One region of the Allobosea sp. FBZP-16 genome, then DNA from elsewhere that is predicted to be linked to it. Evidence: predicted binding sites of a transcription regulator. Region 1 holds the regulator's gene; each other region holds the start of a gene.
The links. The regulator LexA, encoded in region 1, represses DNA repair genes until DNA is damaged. The targets are predictions, from matches to a motif close to TGTTCNNNNTGTGTTCNG.

Region 1 (6,184 bases):
GGCCTATGCGGTGCTGGACAATGGCAAGGCCAAGGCCGCGCTCGCAGCCCTCGTCGCCAGTTCCAATGCGTGAGGCCATCCATGTCCGATATTCTCAGGCGGATCGAGGCCTATAAGCGCGAGGAGATCGCGGCTGCTCGGCTGGCGATTCCTCAGGCCGAAATCGAGAAGCGCGCAGCGACGCAAGCGGCCCCGCGCGACTTCATCGGCGCGCTCGAAGCCAAGCACCGCGCCGGCGGCCCGGCCCTGATCGCCGAGATCAAGAAGGCCTCGCCCTCCAAGGGGCTGATCCGCCCCGATTTCGACCCGCCCGCGCTGGCCAAGGCTTATGCCGCAGGCGGTGCCGCGTGCCTCTCGGTGCTGACCGACATGCCCTCGTTCCAGGGCCGGCCGGAATATCTTGGCGAAGCGCGCGCCGCCTCAGGCCTGCCCGGTCTGCGCAAGGACTTCATGTTCGAGCCCTACCAAGTCTTCGAGGCGCGCAGCTGGGGTGCCGACTGCATCCTGATCATCATGGCCTCGCTCGACGATGCCGCCGCGCGCGAGCTCGTCGCGACGGCGAAAGCGCTTGGCATGGCCGCGCTCGCCGAGGTCCATGACGAAACCGAGCTGGAGCGCGCCTTGAAGCTCGACACCCGGCTCGTCGGCATCAACAACCGCGATTTGCGCAGCTTCGAGCTCAACCTCGCCGTCACCGAGCGGCTGGCGCCGCGCGTGCCCAAGGATCGCCTGCTGGTCGGCGAGAGCGGTATCTTCACGCATGACGACATCGCCCGCCTGCAGGCTTGCGGCGTCAACACCTTCCTGGTCGGCGAAAGCCTGATGCGCCAGGCGGACGTGGCGGCGGCGACCCGCCAGCTTCTGACCGGCAAGACTGCCGAGGCGGCGGCGTGAGCCGCCTCACCCATCTCGACCAGAAGGGCGAGGCCCATATGGTCGATGTCGGCGACAAGGCCGAGACTGTCCGCACGGCGATCGCCGAAGGCCATGTGGTGATGCAAGCCGAGACGCTGGCGATCGTCCGCGACGGCGAGGCCAAGAAGGGCGATGTGCTCGGCACCGCCCGCCTCGCCGGCATCATGGCGGCCAAGCGCGCGCACGAGCTGATCCCGCTCTGCCACCCGCTGCTCCTGAGCAAGATTTCCGTGGACCTGTCGATCGACGAGGCCCTGCCGGGCGTGCGCGTCCGCGCCGAGGTCAAGCTGACCGGCAAGACCGGAGTCGAGATGGAGGCGCTGACCGCCGTCAGTGTCGCCTGCCTCACTATCTACGACATGGTGAAGGCGGCCGATCGCGCCATGCATATCGAAGGCGTCCGACTCGTGCATAAATCCGGCGGCAAGTCCGGAACCTACGAGATCGCAGGACCATAGGCATGAGCCTCACCCCCGTCCCGGTTGCGCTCAAGGCGCTGCTCGACAGCGTGCCCGGCCCGACGCCGGCGCAGACGCTGGCGCTGGCGCACTGCGCCGGCCGGGTGCTGGCTGAGGACGTCGCGGCGCTCAGGACCCAGCCGCCCTTCGCCAATTCGGCCATGGATGGCTACGCCGCACGCGCCACGGATCTCACCCTGGGCAAAGAGCTCAAGGTCGTCGGCGAATCCGCCGCCGGCCGCGGCTTTTCCGGCCAGGTCGGGCCCGGCGAGACGGTGCGTATCTTCACCGGCGCGCCGATCCCCGACGGTGCCGATGCGATCCTGATCCAGGAGCATGCCGAGGGCGTCGGCGGCCCGGTCATCCGCGTCACCAAGCCAGCGGGCAAGGGCCAGTTCATCCGCCCGGCCGGGCTGGATTTTCAGACTGGCGAGGTCCTGCTCAAGGCCGGTCGTCGCCTCGATAGCGCTGCGCTCGGTCTGGCCGCCGCTGCCGGCCACCCGACGCTTTCGGTCCGCCGCAAGCCGCTGGTCGCGATCCTTGCCACCGGCGACGAACTCGTCCTGCCGGGCGAGCCGGTCGGCCCCGACCAGATCGTCGCCTCCAACAGCTTCGCGCTCGCCGCGCTGATCGAGCAGGCCGGCGGCACGGCGCTCGACCTCGGCATCGCCCGCGACAACCACCCCGATCTGGCCGCCAAGATCGACGCGGCGCGCGCCGCCGGCGCCGATGTCCTGATCACCCTCGGCGGTGCTTCCGTCGGCGAGCACGATCTCGTCCAGGCGGCCCTGAAGGCGCAGGGCATGGCGCTCGGTTTCTGGAAGATCGCAATGCGCCCGGGCAAGCCGATGATGATGGGCCGCCTCGGCCCGATGGTCGCGCTTGGCCTGCCCGGCAACCCGGTCTCCTCGATCGTCTGCGGCCATCTCTTTGCCATGCCGCTGGTCGAGGCGCTGCTCGGCATCGCCGATCCCGAGCGCGACCGCAGCGAGCCCGCCACCCTGGCCGTCGACCTGCCGGCCAATGACGAGCGCCAGGACTATCTGCGTGCCACCACCGAGATCATTGAGGGCGAGCGACGGGTCAGGCCCTTCGCCAAGCAGGATTCCTCGATGCTGGCGAACCTGTCGCGGGCCGAGGCGCTGGTGATCCGCCCGGCTTTCGCCGAGCCTGCCAAGGCCGGCGATCCCTGCCGCATCATCCGGCTGCGCTAGAGCATTTTCGAGCGAAGTGGACACCGGTTCGCGTGAAGAAAATGCGATAAAGCGAAGACCTAAAGCAATTCCGCGGTTCGGAGAATTGCGGAGTTGCTTTAGTCAACTCTCCCGCTCTCAGGTTGTCATCCCGGACAAGCCGCGCAGCGGCGCCGATCCGGGATCCATTCCGGAACCTCTTTCGGGATCCCGGTCTCCATGCAGTCGCCCGGGACGGCATGTCTCAAATAGGATCAGTTCTCATCACAGCGCTCCCCTTGCGGAACACAAGGCGAACGCGTATGGTGTTCGTGCTTTGTTTCGATTCTAGCCCGAGAGGCGAGCGGCGCGACCATGCTGACACGCAAACAGTTTGAACTGCTTCGCTTCATCCAGGAGCGCCTGCGGGAATCCGGCGTGCCGCCCTCCTTCGACGAGATGAAGGATGCGCTCGATCTGCGTTCCAAATCCGGCATCCACCGGCTGATCATGGCGCTGGAGGAGCGCGGCTTCATTCGCCGGCTTCCGAACCGGGCACGTGCGCTCGAAGTCATCAAGATGCCGGACGGCATCGGCGGGCCGCAGGCACAGCGCGGCCGCTTCAGCCCCTCCGTTGTCCAGGGCGGCCTCGGCCAGACCCCGCCTCCCCCGACGCCGGCAGCCAATCTGACGAAGCCGCGACCACCGGCTGCCGAGGAAAGCGGGCGCTCGACCGTCTCGATCCCGGTCATGGGCCGCATCGCCGCCGGCACGCCGATCTCGGCGATCCAGGACCGCAGCCACAGCGTCACGATGCCAGCCGACATGCTCGGCGGCGGCGAGCATTACGCCCTGGAAGTCCGCGGCGATTCGATGATCGAGGCCGGCATCCTCGACGGCGACACCGTCGTCATCCGTAAGCAGGATACCGCCAATACCGGCGACATCATCGTTGCCCTGATCGACGACGAGGAAGCGACGCTGAAGCGGTTGCGCAAGCGCGGCTCCTCGATCGCGCTCGAAGCCGCCAACCCGGCCTATGAGACGCGCGTGCTGGGGCCCGACCGGGTCAAGATCCAGGGCCGGCTCGTCAACCTGATGCGGCGCTACTGAAGCGCCTCGGCGTCCTCTGCCGGCTCCGCAGTTGCGGCTGCAGTCGCCGGAGCAAGCGCTGGTTCTGACGCCGGCTTCGGTTCCGGTCGTGCCCGGGTCCAGGGGCGCAGGCGCGTGACCTCGTCGGCCGTATAGGCGCGCCAGCCGCCGCGGGCCGCGTGATACGCCGTCGCGCCATCACGGATGAGGGCACTGCGATCGATCAGGCGGGCTGCGCAAGGTGCTGTCCAGTAGAGCGACGTCACCACGAGATCGGCGCGCAGGCAGTCCTCGACCAAGGCGATCCGGTCGCGCGTATAGGCTACCGAGCGGCCATCCGGGAGGCGGATGACGCAGCCACGCGGATCGCAAGCGGCGCCATTACGCAGCGCCGCATCGTCGGGCGCACGCGAATCGCCGTCGGCATGCAGCCATTGCGTCAGCACGAAGCGGCTCGGCTTGCCGGCCAGCACCATCTTGCCCTCCGGCCCCCTCACCAGCACACCCGAGCCGTCTCGCTCGATCAGGATGTCGGGCCGCGACGGGGCCGAGGCCAGCGCCAGCCCGCCGACCAAGGGCAGCGCGGCAAGGAAGCGCAGCGCCGTCGTCCATAAGGTCAGCCAGAGCAACGACAGCGAGAACAGGATCAGCGCGGTCGAGCCGAAAGCGGGCAGCGCCACGGTCGAGCGGTCGATGCCGGCGACCCAATGGGCGAGCTGGAGTACATATCCGGAGGCCCAGCCCATCAGCGCCCAGGCCGGCCAGTCGAGTCCGAACGGATAGGCAAGCACGCCGAAGACCGCGGCCGGCATCACGATCAGCGAGACGAAGGGCAGCGCCAGCGCGTTGCCGAGCAGGCCGAACGGGTTGAAGGTCTGGAAATGGTAGACGCCATAGGGCGCCGTCGCCGCGGTCACGACCATGGTGGTGGTCAGGATTCCCACGGCCGAGAGCCAGAGCGGGCGCAGCGGCCAGGGCCATGCGGCGGCCGCGGCATCGGGCGCCCGCTCCTGCCAGCGCTCGGCGAAGGCGATCAGCGCCGCGACCGCTCCGAACGACATCTGGAAGCTTGGCCCGAGCAGTGCCTCCGGCTCGCGCAGCAGCACGATGATCGCGGACAGAGCGAGGTTGCGCATGGAAAGCGCCGGCCGGTCGACCAGGATCGCCCCGAGCATGACCAGCGTCATGATCAGCGAGCGCTCGGTAGCGACATCGGCACCGGAGAAAATGCAATAGGCGGTGGCACCGAGCATGGCGACGAGCGCCGCGAGCTTCTTCACCGGCCAGTGCAGCGCCACCGTCTGCGACAGCGTGAGCAAGGCCCGCACCAGCCAGAAGATCGTGCCGGCAGCCAGCACCATGTGCAGGCCGGAGATCGAGACGATGTGGTAGATGCCGGCGGCGCGCAGGTCGTTGTTGGTCTGCTCGCTGATCAGCCCGCGCTTGCCGGTGACGAGGGCCGCCGCCATCGCTCCTGCCTGCCCGCCGCCACTGGTCGCGATGCGCTCGGTCAGCGCGTTACGGGCCTGGTCGATCGCGACCGCCAGGGCGAGCCGGCGCGGCATCGGCACGGGCGGCGGCGCGAGCGCGATCTTGCCGGCGATGTTGCCGACGGCGCCGACGCCCTGGAAGAACGCATCGCGGGCGAAGTCGTAACCGCCTGGGCGCGCCGGGCCTGGCGGCGGCAGCAGGCGGGCGGTCGCGCTGATATGGTCGCCGGGCTTCAGCGTGGTCACCGGCGTGGTGACGCGCACCCGCCGAGGCCGCTGCCCGGGATCGACGCCCGGCAGGTCCGTGACCTGGATGACGATGCGCACGCCCTTCTCGCGCTGCTCCAGCGCCTCGACGAAGCCGGTGAGCTTGCCGACATGATTGCGGGCGAGCGCCGGCGCCGCGATGTTCGCCGTCCGCCAGGTCGCGGCCGTAAAGCCGGCAAAGGCCGCCGCGGTCGCGATGCAGATCGCTATGATGGCCCGCCGTTGCCGCATCAGCAGCGCGGCGAGCGCACACAGCACCAGCCCGGCCAAGGGCGCGGCCAGCCCTGGCTCGCGATCGGCCAGGAAATAGAGCAGCACGCCGGCCCCCATGCAGACCGGAAGCCAATTGAACAGCCGGCGGCGCTCGATCTCGGTTTCGAACGCCTGGCGGAGGCGGCCGCCCCAATCGGGCAGGAAAGCAGATAATGGCTGGGAAAAATGGGCGCCGCGCCGCAAGCGCGCAGGCAGAGCCAGCACGCCCACCCTGCTACGGCGCTGTTCCGGCCCGTAGGAGAGCATCCATCCCCCGTCGCGGCCGCGCGATGATCGCGCCCCCTCCCCGCAGGAGGCTCTTAACGGCAGCCGGCAAGCCATGTTACAGCGGCGGCGCCGGATGTCAGCCCCGGCCGAGGCCCGTATCCCGATCGCCCTCGCCTCACGCTTACCCGTTCCGCCGGAGCCTTCCTTCATGAGTGACACGGTCGTCACGCGCTTCGCGCCGTCGCCTACCGGATTCCTGCACATTGGCGGCGCCCGCACCGCGCTGTTCAACTGGCTCTATGCCCGCCGC
Region 2 (6,184 bases), on a different contig from region 1:
GAGCCAGGCGGCTCCGGCCGGCGGAACTCGACCGTCTGGCGCAGATAACGCGGCTCGATGCTCTGGTAGTCGATCGCCGGTACCGCAAAGCGCTCGCCCGGATATTCCACATAGACTTGCGCATAATTCGGGCGTGCCAGCGTGCGCGTCAGGCTGGGTCCTCTCGGAGCGGCGATCTCCGGCAGCGCCACGATGCTGCCCCCTCCGCCGCAGCCGGCGAGACCGGGGGCAAGGAGCGACAGGGACGACATGGTAAAGGATCGGCGGCTCAGCATGGGCACATCTCAGACAAGGCTTTTGCAAAAGCATCGACTTAGATGGTTACGAGCCGGTGAATGCCGGGGCGTGAGTTTCCGCCGCGCTTCAGAACCGCATCTCGACGTCCCTTGAGGGCGTGGTCTCTGGAGCGTTCGCCGATGGCGGCGGCGTACGTCGGGCCGAGAGCGGTGCCGCCGCGAACATAGCCTTGGGGGATGCGCCGGCGATCATGGCGGAGCCGGCCAGCTCACCGCCGGCCTTGCCCTCGCCTCCCCGGCCTGATACCGCAGCGCAAAGGGCCGGCGTAGCACAGCGGTAGTGCAGCGGTTTTGTAAACCGAAGGTCGGGAGTTCGATCCTCTCCGCCGGCACCATCCGACTTCGGTGGCCTGTCGCTTGCTTGCCATGCCGCCGCGACGACGAGGACGACCGGAGCCCACCGAGCGATGACCTCTGCCGACCAGCGCGACCACTTGCTCGCCCTCGCGCAACGCTGCGAGCGCACCGGCCGCCCCGACCGCAATCTCGACGCCGACATCTACGAGGCGCTTGGCTTCACCGTGCGGCGCAAGCCGACCACCCTGCTCGCCCCGCGCACGCCGCCCGGCGGCATCTACCAGCAGGGCTCGCTCTGGAAGGCGATCGGCCGGATCAGCGCCGAGATCGACGTCGCGGTCGGCGTCATCCGGCAGAAGGCCCCGGACTGGAACTGGAGCCTGCAGTCGGTTGCGACCGAGGAGCAGACCTATGAGGCGCTGGTCGCCGGCTGTTCCGGCCAGGGCGCGCTCGCCTCGCTCGCGCTCTGCGCCGCCCTGCTCAAGGCATTCGCGCGCAGCCGCTCCGATCAGCCCCCGACCCAGGGCGAGCGCTGAAACCATCCCGATTTCAAGGGCAAGGCCGATCTGGCGAAGAGATCGAATCAACCCGCCCCGGCGAAGCCGCACAGCGACGACAAACTCACGGACAATTGACCCGAGGCAACTAAACGCCGGTTGAAGGCGTTGTTTGCCCAGTTAGTTTGACGCTCGGGCGAGCAATGCCCAGGGCACGAATCCGGCTGGCGGGGCGCCATCCGGGAGAGGTCGTGCCCTTCTCGTTGTTGGAGCCTGATCGATGGCCCGTTTCGAAGCCTCGCGCCGCACTGTCATGGCGGGCGCCGGCGCGCTCGCTGCAGCTGCCGCGCTCGACCTGCCCGCCGGCATCGCGCCGGCCCACGCGCAAGGAGCGTCCGTGAACCAGAACCCGGGTTTCTACCGCTACAAGGTCGGCGACATCACCGTCACCGCCCTGAACGACGGCTTCGCCAAGCGCCCGCTCGAAGGCTTCGTGCGCAATGCCGAGCTCGCGGACGTCAAGAAGGCGATGGAGCAGGCGTATCTGCCGAGCGACGCCCTCTCGATCACCTTCACCACGCTGGCGCTGCAGATCGGCGACAAGATCACCCTGATCGACACTGGTAACGGCGATTCCGGCGCGCCGACCTCGGGCGCCTGGATGAAGAACTTCCAGGCTGCCGGGCTCGACCCGAAGAATGTCTCGACCGTGGTCTTCAGCCATTTCCACGGCGACCACATCAACGGCTTCCGGCTGAAAGACGGCACCGCCGTGTTCCCGAACGCCGAAGTGATGGTGCCAGCGGCCGAATGGGCCTTCTGGATGGACGACGCCAAGATGAATGCCGCGCCCGAGGCAATGAAGGGTGCCTTCGCCGGCGTGCGCCGCGTTTTCGGCCCGGTCGCCAAGGATGTGAAGCAATACGAGGCGGGCAAGGAGATCGTCCCGGGCGTGACCGCGATCGCCGCCCCCGGCCATACCCCCGGCCATACCGTCTTCGCCGTCTCCTCCGGCAGCGGCAAGCTGATGGTGCTGTCCGACACCACCAACCACCCGGCCCTGTTCGTGCGCAATCCCGACTGGTCGGCGGTGTTCGACATGGACGGGCCGCAGGCCGCCGCCACCCGCCGCAAGCTGCTCGACATGGCCGTCGCCGACAAGATGCAGGTCTGCTTCTACCACGCCCCTTTCCCCGCCACCGGCCATATCGCCAAGGCGGGCAACGGCTTCGAGCTCGTACCGGTGCAGTGGAGCAGCGCGATCTGAGACCCTCGCGCTTCCGCTGGGAAAGGCCGGGGCACGCGCCCCGGCCTTTCTTTTTGCGGCGTGCTCGCCGGGCGGCTCGCGATCCTGTCCGCGGCCATGCTAGACCGGTCGCTGCCATGCCTGCCGGATACCAGCGATGACCGAGCGCTTTACCGCCATCTCCTTCGTCGCCAGCGAGACGCCCGAGGCTGAGGCCGCGCGCGCCAAGCTGGTCGAGCGCTATGGCGATGCCGATCCGGCCGAGGCCGAGGTCGTCGTCGCTCTCGGCGGCGACGGCCTGATGCTGCAGACGCTCCATCGCTTCATGGGCACGGCCAAGCCGATCTACGGCATGAATCGCGGCTCGGTCGGCTTCCTGATGAACGAGTTCCGCGAGCGCGGGCTGCGCCAGAAGCTCGAGGCGGCGCATCGAAGCGTCGTCCATCCGCTGGTGATGACGGCGGTCGACTGCAACGGCAAGCGCATCGAGGCGCGCGCGATCAACGAGGTCTCGCTGTTCCGCCGCTCATACCAGGCGGCCAAGCTGCGCATTTCCGTCGACGGGCAGGTGCGCCTGTCCGAGCTCGTCGCCGACGGCGTGCTGCTCGCGACCCCGGCCGGCTCGACCGCCTACAATCTCTCCGCCAATGGCCCGATCCTGCCGCTCGACGCGCCGCTCCTGGCGCTGACCCCGCTCTCGCCGTTCCGGCCCAGGCGCTGGCGTGGCGCATTGCTGCCCGACCATGCCCGGGTGACGATCGCGGTTCTGGAGGCCGAAAAGCGGCCGGTCAGCGCCGTCGCCGACCATACCCAGATCGACAACGTCATCTCGGTGCAGATCGCGATCGACCGCTCGCTCGATCTCGTCATGATGCACGACCCCGGCCACAGCCTGGACGAGCGCATCCTGCGCGAGCAGTTCGGGTATTGAGGCGCAGCGGAGGCCGCTCGTAGCGGCAATACCTGGCCCCGCCGGCACCCGTCAGGCCTCTGCACCTTCGCGACATTCGCAAATTTTAACGGGGACAAGCTACGAAAGGCCCCTTGAACAAAACAGGAACATCATTGATAGTGCCGGCACGGACCGCTAGGGTCCGCATCCGGTCATTCGGCCGGGTTCGTGATGAAGTGCGCAGGAAACGGAGCCTGTCATGGCTGGTAGCGTCAACAAGGTCATTCTGGTCGGCAATCTCGGGCGCGACCCCGAGGTGCGGCGCCTCGGCAGCGGCGAGCCGGTGGTCAATCTGCGGATCGCCACCTCGGAAACCTGGCGCGACAAGCAGTCGGGCGAGCGCAAGGAGCGCACCGAGTGGCACTCCGTGGTGATCTTCAACGAGAACCTCGCCAAGGTCGCCGAGCAGTATCTGAAGAAGGGCTCGAAGATCTACATCGAGGGCCAGCTGCAGACCCGCAAATGGCAGGACCAGCAGGGCGTCGAGAAGTACACGACCGAGATCGTGCTGCAGCGTTTCCGCGGCGAGCTCACCATCCTCGACAGCCGCGGCCAGGGCGGCGACGAGTTCGGCGGCGGCAGCGGTGGCTATGGCGACGAGGGATCGTCGGGTGGCAGCTCCTTCGGCCGGTCGAGCCCGGTCGGTGGCGGTTCGCGCCAGCCGGCGATGGCAAGCGGTGGTGGCAGCAGCGGCGGTTCGCGCTCGTCGAGCCATCTCGACGACGACATCCCGTTCTAGAGCGGATCCGACCAGATTGAAGCAATCTGGTCGGCGAATCCGTCTCTAACTGTAAGATTAAGCCCCCGCGGGCAGCCGGGCGATCCGGCCTGTGCTGTGCCGTACTCTTCCGGGGCAGGCCCAAGCCTGATCCGATGCGATCACAATCACATAAATCATCATCGCGTCCTGCCGGGCGCGATGATGATTTATGTGCGCAGGTTGAACACGACCGACAGGAAGCGGACGGTCGGCGTCAGCAGCCGCTCGTGGCCATGGACGAAATTGGCATCGAAGACGAGCGTATCGCCGGGCCGCAGCTCCATCGACGCGTCGGCATAGCGGTACACCATCGCGCCTTCGAGCATATGCATGAACTCGATCCCGGTGTGCTGGAAGCCCGGGTGGTCCGCCGCCTCGCTGGTCAGCGTCACCAGATAGGGCTCGATGTATTTCTCGCCCGAGAGCAGGTGGCCGAGCAGTTCGTAGCTCAGGCCGGCGCGCTGGCCGCGGCGCTGCACGGCGATACCCTGCCCTGCACGCACGAGCGAATAGTCGGCCTGCTGGTTATAGGAAGCGAACAGCCGCGCGACCGGCACCTTGAGCGCTGCCGCGATCGAGACCAGCGTCGTAAAGGACGGCGTGGCCGAACCGCGCTCGATCTTGGAGAGCATGCCGTTCGACAGCCTCGCCGCTTCGGCCAGCTGGTTGGCGGCCATGCTGAGACTCAATCGCAGGCTCCTGATCTCCTGGCCGACCGCCGCGGCGAGGGCCTGGCCGCCCTGCCCGCCATCGGGCTCGCCGGCCGTGCTGGCCGACGGTTCTTCCCGCGTGGCCGTGCGGCCGGCTCGCGTCATCATCGAGAGCGCGCCACGTCTGACACGTTTTCCGTCCGGCGGTTTGCTGTCGCGTTTGCGATCGACCAAAGCAGAACCTCCCAGCCTTCGCGGATCGGTTTGGAGCCGGCATGGCGCCATCCGGACAGGCCATCCGCACTTGCCTCGGCCGCCACATTTTCATGAGATGAAAATATTTGCCAGCGCGTTGACAAGCTGCGGGTGCGACAGAACAATCCCTGCAACGAGCGATAATAACCATCGTGAGGGGATCATGCTCAATAAGCACAAATTCAGAACTATTCTTCTCTGCGCCGCTTTTTCGAGCGTGTTCGCCGGAGCACCACAAGCAAAAGACCTGCGCATCGCCACCGAGGGAACCTATGCGCCGTGGAGCTTCGTCGACGCCAGCGGCAAGCTGACGGGTTGGGACGTCGATATCGCCAACGCCCTGTGCGAGGCGATTAGGGCCAAGTGCACGATCATGGCGCAGGAATGGGACGGCATCATCCCCGGCCTCAACGCCAGGAAATACGACCTGATCGTCGCCAGCATGGGCGTCACCGAAAAGCGCAAGCAGCAGGTCGCCTTCTCCAAGAAATACAAGAACACGGCGAGCCAGTTCGTCGGGAAGAAGGATGCGCCCGCCGACACCAGCCCCGACGCGCTCAAGGGCAAGCGGATCGGTGTCCAGCGCGGCAGCATCCAGGATGCCTATCTGACCGCGACCTATCCGAAATCGGAGATCGTGCGCTACGACAAGACCACCGATGTCGAGCTCGACCTCATCGCCGGCCGCGTCGACCTGCTGCTCGCCAACAAGGTGACCTCGATGCTCGGCTTCCTGAAGCGGCCGGAAGCGGCGAGCTTCGCGCTCGTCGGCCCGGAATACAGCGGCGGCCTGCTGGGCGAAGGCAACGCCATCGCCCTGCGCAAGGACGACGCCAAGCTGCTCGAAGAGGTCAATGCCGCCATCGATACGCTGATCGCCAACGGCACCTATGACAGCATCACCAGGAAGTACTTCGACTTCAAGCTGATGTGAATCGACACGCTGTGCCGAAGGCGGGCCTGGCCTGCCTTCGGCTGGGAAGAACGAGACCGACCCGATGATCACCTTTGCGACACTCGGCCCGAGCGGCACCAACCATGAACTCGTGACCAGGGAATACATCAAGTTCCACGAGATTCCCGACAGCGAGATCGTGCTGGTGCCCGATTTCGACATGGCGACCAGCGGGCTGATGCGGGGCGACTATGATTTCGTCGTCCAATGCGCCGTCCACCCGGACACGCCGCCGACGCTCGGCACGCACTTCCACAAGGTCTTCGCCGTCGACAG
Region 3 (6,184 bases), on a different contig from region 1:
GAGATCGGCGCCTGCCGTGTCAGCTCGCCATAGGGCAGCGAGGCCTCCGCTGGCAGCGTCGGCGCCTCCGCGCGGGTCGTGCTGACCATCACCAGCGCCAGCGCGAACAGCGCGACGATGATGTTGAACGGGGTGGCGGTCTCGACCGGGAGCTTGCCGATCAGCAATTGGCCCGCCGCCAGCGCCAGGAAGGTGCCGACCATATAGATCGAGAAGGTGCGGCCGCGCTGATCGGGCGGAGCCTTGGCGTTGAGCCAGCTCTCGGTGGTGATGAAAAGGCCGACGCAGCCCAGGCCGATCGCCATCCGGCACGCGATCCAGCCCACCGGCGAAACGAAGAGCGGCATCGCCGACGTTCCGACCACGACCATGCCGGCGAAGGCGGCATAAGCCCGGATATGGCCGATGCGCTGGATCACCTGCCCGCACCAGACGGCGCCGATGGTGAAGCCGACGAAATAGGCGCTGAGCACGATGCCGGTGAGTGTTGGGCCGAAGCCCTCATTCGTCAGCCGCAACGACAGGAACGTGTTGAAGAAGCCGTTGGCGAGCTGGACGAGGCTCGTCGCGGCGATGAGCGTTCCGATCTGAACGAGCAAGGGTCACGGCCTCCGGCGCAGTCTGGGAAGGCCTGCAACTCAACGCCGGAATCTGATCTCGCCATGGCGACCGGGAGGAATAGCGGCGCGCCGCGTCACTCCGCCGCCTTCAGCTTCACCGCCTTGGCGAAGGGCAGCTGCGGCTCGTTCGGGCTGGCGTCGTCGAATTCGAGCGCTCCGATCCGCTCGGCCCGGCCGGTGACCTTGCCGGCCGATGTCCTGATCTGGGCGACGTCGTCCTGCGCCTGGCGGAAATGGCTGTCGAGCTTGTCGACGCGTTCGCCGAGCCGGCGGACATCGTCGAGCAGCTTGCCGACTTCGGCCTGGATCACCTGCGCTTCCTCGCGCATGCGGGCATCGCGCACCAGCGACTGCATCAATTGGATCGCCAGCGCCAGCAGCGAGGGCGAGACGATCATCACCCGCGCCCGGTGCGCCTTCTGGATGATGTCGTCGAAATGCTCGTGCAGGTCGGCGTAAATCGCCTCCGACGGCACGAAGAGCAGCGCCATGTCCTGCGTCTCGCCCGGCAGGAAATAGCGCTCGGCGATGTCCTTGACGTGCTGGCCGACATCGGCGCGCACCCGTGCCGACGCGTGCTTTTTCGCCTCCTCGCCGCGTGCCTCGCGCAGCATGGTGAAGCTCTCCAGCGGAAACTTGGCATCGATGACGAGGCCGCGCCCGTCGCCCGGCAGGGTGACCAGGCAGTCCGGGCGCTTGCCGGTCGAGAGCGTCGGCTGGAAGGAGAAGAAGGCGGCCGGCAGCCCGTCGCGGATGATCGCCTCCATCCGGCCCTGGCCATAGGCGCCGCGCGCCTGCTTGTTGGCGAGCACGTCCTTCAGCGTCACCACCTCGCCGGTGAGCTCGGTCAGGTTCTTCTGAGCGTTGTCGATAACGGCGAGGCGCTCCTGCAGCTTGCCGAGGCTCTCATTGGTCTGACGGACATTCTGCTCCAGCCCGGCGCCGACCTGCTGGCGCAGGCCGTCCATCCGTTCGGCCATGATCCGGGCAAGGTCGCCCTGCCGGGTCGAGAGGATCTCGGCCATGGTCTGCATGCGGCCGCTGAGTTCGGCCTGCTGCCGGTTCATCTCGGCGACCTTGTCGTCCATCTCACGGGCGCGCTCGGCCGCCATCGCCGCCTCGATCTCGCGCCGGCGCGCCGCGCGCCAGGACGAGAGCAGCGCCAGGACAAGCAGGAGGAGCGTCAGACCGGCGAAGCCGAAGGCGGCTTCGGCCCAGCTCACGGGACGCTCCAGCAGGACGAAGGCGATCTGGTTCATGCCGCAAGCCTACACCATCCCGGCCGCAAATCTAGAACATAAGCGGAACAGTTTGACCGTTTCGTCACAAGCGCTTATGTCGCGGCAACTCCTGAAAACGTCCCAGAGCGCCCTATGGCCATCCGCCCCCTCGTCATCCTGCCCGACTCGATCCTGCGCAAGGTCTCCGCGCCGATCGACGACATCACGCCGGAGATCCGCAAGCTGGCGGACGACATGCTGGAGACGATGTACGACGCGCCGGGAATCGGTCTTGCCGCGATCCAGATCGGCGAGCCGGTCCGGCTGGTCACCATCGACGTTTCGAAGAAGGCGGAAGAAGGCGAGGAACAGAAGCGCGAGCCGCTGGTCTTCATCAATCCCGAGGTGACCTGGCGCTCGGAGGAGCTGAGCTCCTATGAGGAAGGTTGCCTCTCGATTCCCGAATATTACGAGGAGGTCGAGCGGCCGGCGCGCGTCAAGGTCAGCTATCGCGATCTCGACGGCAAGGCGCAGGAGATCGAGGCTGACGGCCTGCTCGCCACCTGCCTGCAGCACGAGATCGACCATCTCAACGGCGTGCTCTTCATCGACTATCTGTCACGGCTGAAGCGCGACCGGGTCAACAAGCGCTTCGCCAAGGCGGCGAAACGGGAGAGCGCGGCCTGACCGGCCGGGGCGAAACATTATGAGCTTGCGCGTCATCTTCATGGGCACGCCGGATTTCGCCGTGCCCACCTTGACCGAGATCATCGGCCAGGGCCACGAGGTCGTCTCCGTCTATACCCGCGCCCCCGCGCCGGCCGGGCGCGGCATGGAACTGCGGCCCTCGCCGGTCCAGGTCACGGCTGAGCGCTTCGGCATCCCGGTGTTCTCGCCGAAGACGCTGAAGACCGCCGAGGCGGCCGAGGTCATGGCCTCGCACGAGGCCGACGTCGCCGTCGTCGTCGCCTATGGCCTGATCCTGCCCAGGGCGATCCTGGAGGCGCCGGAACTCGGCTGCCTCAATCTGCACGCTTCGCTGCTGCCGCGCTGGCGCGGCGCCGCACCGATCCAGCGCGCCATCATGGCGGGCGACGCTGAAACCGGCGTCTGCGTCATGAAGATGGAGGAGGGGCTGGATACCGGCCCGGTCGCCATGGTCGAGCGGCTTGCGATCGACGGCAACGCCACGGCCGGCGACATGCATGACCGGCTCGCCGGCCTCGGCGCCGACCTGATGGTCCGGGCGCTGGCCGCGCTCAGCCGCGGTGGCTTGCGCTTCACGTCGCAGGCGGAAGAGGGCGTGACCTATGCCAGCAAGATCGGCAATGACGAGGCAAGGCTGAGCTGGAACCGGCCGGCGCAGCAGGTTCACGACGTCGTGCGCGGCCTCTCGCCCTTCCCCGGCGCCTTCGTCGAGGTCGATCTCGGCAAGGGACCGGAGCGGTTGAAGCTCTTGCGCACCGCGCGCGCCGGCGGCGCGGCCGAGCCGGGCACGCTGCTCGACGACGAGGGCACCATCGCCTGCGCGGTCGGGGCGGTGAAGCTGCTCCAGGTCCAGCGCGCCGGAAAGGGGCCGATGAGCGCCCAGGAGTTCCTGCGCGGGGCGCGGCTCTCGGCGGGCGCGAAGCTCTAGTACCGGGAGGCATTGAAAATGGCTCCCGGTATTCCGTATGTGGATTTCGACAGCCGAAGGCTGCGTTTGAGAAATTCACATTGGATCAACGGCCTGACGCGTCAGCGTCACTGGCCGTTGGGATAAGTCTATGCCCCGTTACAAGCTCGTCATCGAATATGACGGCACGCCCTTCTCGGGCTGGCAGCGCCAGCTTAATGGGCCGTCCGTGCAACAGAGTGTCGAGGAGGCGATCGAAGCCTTCTGCGGTCATGCCGTGCGCCTGCATTGCGCCGGGCGCACCGATGCCGGTGTCCACGCCACCCATCAGGTTGCCCATGTCGATCTCGACAAGGAGTGGCGCACCGACGTCGTGCGCGACGCCAGCAATGCGAGGCTGAAGCGCCTGCCGGTGGCGGTGCTGAGCGCGCAGGCGGTGCCCGAAACCTTCGATGCCCGCATCTCGGCGACGCGGCGCTACTACATCTACCGCATCCTCGATCGGCGCGCGCAGCCGGCGCTCGATGCGAACCGGGTCTGGCACGTCCCGGTCAGGCTCGACCATGAGGCGATGGATCGCGCCGCCAAGGCGCTGATAGGCCATCACGACTTCACCACCTTCCGCGCCGCCGAATGCCAGGCCAATGGCCCGATGCGCACGCTCGACCGGTTCGATTGCCGGCGCGAGGGGGCCGAGATCGTGGCTTACGTCCATGCCCGCTCCTTCCTGCATCACCAGGTCCGCTCCATGGTCGGTTGCCTGAAGATGGTCGGCATGGGGCGCTGGCCGGAGAACAAGGTCGGCAAGGTGCTGGCGGCACGCGACCGCTCGCAATGCGCCGCGCTGGCGCCGCCCTGCGGGCTCTATCTGGCCGGCGTGGATTACTGAGGCCGGCTCAGAACCCGGCCAACCCAAAAATCTTCAGTACCGTGTAATCGGCAAGCACGCTGGCGCAGGCGATCGCGCCAGCGACGCCGCTCTTCACGCCGAACGTGGCCCTGGCGACGCAATAGCGCAATCGCAGCACGATCGCCGCGAAGGCGAGGCTCTGGAAGCCGGCGATGCCGGGGTTCGACCAGCCGAGCGCGAACACCGTCGCCGGCACCGCCATCAGCGCCGCCGAGAGGATGCCGGCCCAGTTCCAGGCGATGACGAAGCTGGTGAAGCGGGGGTTGCGGGTGAGGCCGGGCGCGAGCCCGACCAGCAGCGCCGGCACCGCAATTATCGCCAGGATCTCCGCCGTGACGATGGCTGCGATCAGGCCCGGTGCATCGAACAACCCGCCGCTGTTGGAGAGGCCGACGAGCGTGCGCTCGGCCGCCAGCGCCGGTATCATCGATGGCACCACCAGCACCAGCGCGAGATAGGAGCGCCAGAACCCGTCGCGGCTCAGGTCGAGATCGGGCAGGGCTTTCGCGTCCGCCCGCAGCAGGCGCCAGGAGGCAGCGAGCGATCGCGTCACATCGTCGGCAGCAAGCCTCATGGCCCAACCCTCCGGACGTCACGGCATTAGACTTTCGTCTAAACTGTGGGCGTCAGGGTCGGTTCCGTCAAGCCTGCTGCGCTGCAGCGAAATAGCTCGTCAGTAAACGATGCGTGATCCGCTCCAGCGCGACGAGGTCGGCGATGGCGACCCGCTCGTCGACCTGGTGCATGGTCTGGCCGACGACGCCGTATTCGACCACGGGGCAGTAGTCCTTGATGAAGCGGGCGTCGGAAGTGCCCCCCGTCGTGGACAGGGCAGGGCGCTTGCCGGTCTCGGCTTCGACGGCCTCGGCGGCCATCGCCACGAACGGTCCCGGCTTTGTCAGGAAGGCGACTGCGTTGGTCGGTTCGAAGCTGACCTCGTAACGCACGGTGTTGCCGGCTGCCTCGCGCAGGCGGCGCTCGATCTCGGCCGCCAGCGTCTCCGGCGTCCAGAGGTCGTTGAAGCGGATGTTGAACACGGCCCGCGCTTGCGCCGGGATGACGTTGGTCGCGGGATTGCCGACATCGAGCGTCGTCACCTCGAGATTGCTCGGGTCGAAATGCTCGGTGCCGGCATCGAGCGGGCTTGCGTCCAGCGCCGCCAGCAGGCGGACCATGCCACGGATCGGATTCTGGGCGAGGTGCGGATAGCCGACATGGCCCTGAACGCCCTGCACGGCGAGCTTGCCGGTCAGCGAGCCGCGCCGGCCGATCTTGATCATATCGCTCATCGCCGCCGGATTGGTCGGCTCGCCGAGGAGGCAATGGTCGAAGCGCTCCCCGCGCGCGTCGGCCCAGGCCAGCAGCTTGACCGTGCCGTTGACGGCGGGGCCTTCCTCGTCGCCGGTGACGAGGAAGGCGATCGAGCCCGGCGCATCGGGGTTCTCGCGGCGATAGCGGATCGCGGCGCAGGTCATGGCGGCGAGTCCGCCCTTCATGTCGCAGGCGCCGCGGCCATAGAGCACGCCGCCTTCGATGTCCGCCGCAAAGGGATCATGCGTCCAGGCGGCGAGGTCGCCGGGCGGGACGACATCGGTATGGCCGGCAATGACGAAGACCGGGCCCTCGTTGCCGATGCGGGCATAGAGGTTCTCGATGTCCGGCATGCCAGGCTCCGAGAAAGTCGGTCGCTCGACGCTGAAGCCTTCGGCGCTCAACACGGCATCGAGCAGCGCGAGCGCGCCGCCGTCGGCCGGTGTCACCGAGGCGCAGCGCACCAGGGCCTGGGTGAGGGCGACCGGATCGGTGGCGTCAAACTCGA

Region 2: a site for LexA is predicted at 3,381-3,398, ahead of ssb (single-stranded DNA-binding protein). Genes of this name have one in related genera too.
Region 3: a site for LexA is predicted at 1,912-1,929, ahead of CXY91_RS19205 (DNA recombination protein RmuC). Genes of this name have one in related genera too.

What each region holds. Positions count from the first base shown of each region.
Region 1 covers NZ_LNCQ01000022.1:573,634-579,817, forward strand. Annotated here, with positions in the region: gene trpD (anthranilate phosphoribosyltransferase) at 1-73, shown strand, start outside; gene trpC (indole-3-glycerol phosphate synthase TrpC) at 82-894, shown strand; gene moaC (cyclic pyranopterin monophosphate synthase MoaC) at 891-1,373, shown strand; gene CXY91_RS09015 (molybdopterin molybdotransferase MoeA) at 1,376-2,587, shown strand; gene lexA (transcriptional repressor LexA) at 2,921-3,658, shown strand; gene CXY91_RS09025 (ComEC/Rec2 family competence protein) at 3,652-5,871, opposite strand; gene gltX (glutamate--tRNA ligase) at 6,083-6,184, shown strand, end outside.
Region 2 covers NZ_LNCQ01000006.1:83,280-89,463, reverse strand. Annotated here, with positions in the region: gene CXY91_RS00815 (L,D-transpeptidase) at 1-251, opposite strand, end outside; tRNA gene CXY91_RS00810 (tRNA-Thr) at 557-631, shown strand; gene CXY91_RS00805 (hypothetical protein) at 704-1,129, shown strand; gene CXY91_RS00800 (MBL fold metallo-hydrolase) at 1,371-2,357, shown strand; gene CXY91_RS00795 (NAD kinase) at 2,494-3,267, shown strand; gene ssb (single-stranded DNA-binding protein) at 3,488-4,027, shown strand; gene CXY91_RS00785 (helix-turn-helix domain-containing protein) at 4,216-4,725, opposite strand; gene CXY91_RS30480 (ABC transporter substrate-binding protein) at 4,679-5,887, shown strand; gene CXY91_RS00775 (hypothetical protein) at 5,952-6,184, shown strand, end outside.
Region 3 covers NZ_LNCQ01000035.1:11,430-17,613, forward strand. Annotated here, with positions in the region: gene CXY91_RS19200 (MFS transporter) at 1-599, opposite strand, end outside; gene CXY91_RS19205 (DNA recombination protein RmuC) at 695-1,879, opposite strand; gene def (peptide deformylase) at 1,994-2,527, shown strand; gene fmt (methionyl-tRNA formyltransferase) at 2,547-3,476, shown strand; gene truA (tRNA pseudouridine(38-40) synthase TruA) at 3,607-4,344, shown strand; gene CXY91_RS19225 (hypothetical protein) at 4,352-4,939, opposite strand; gene dapE (succinyl-diaminopimelate desuccinylase) at 5,007-6,184, opposite strand, start outside.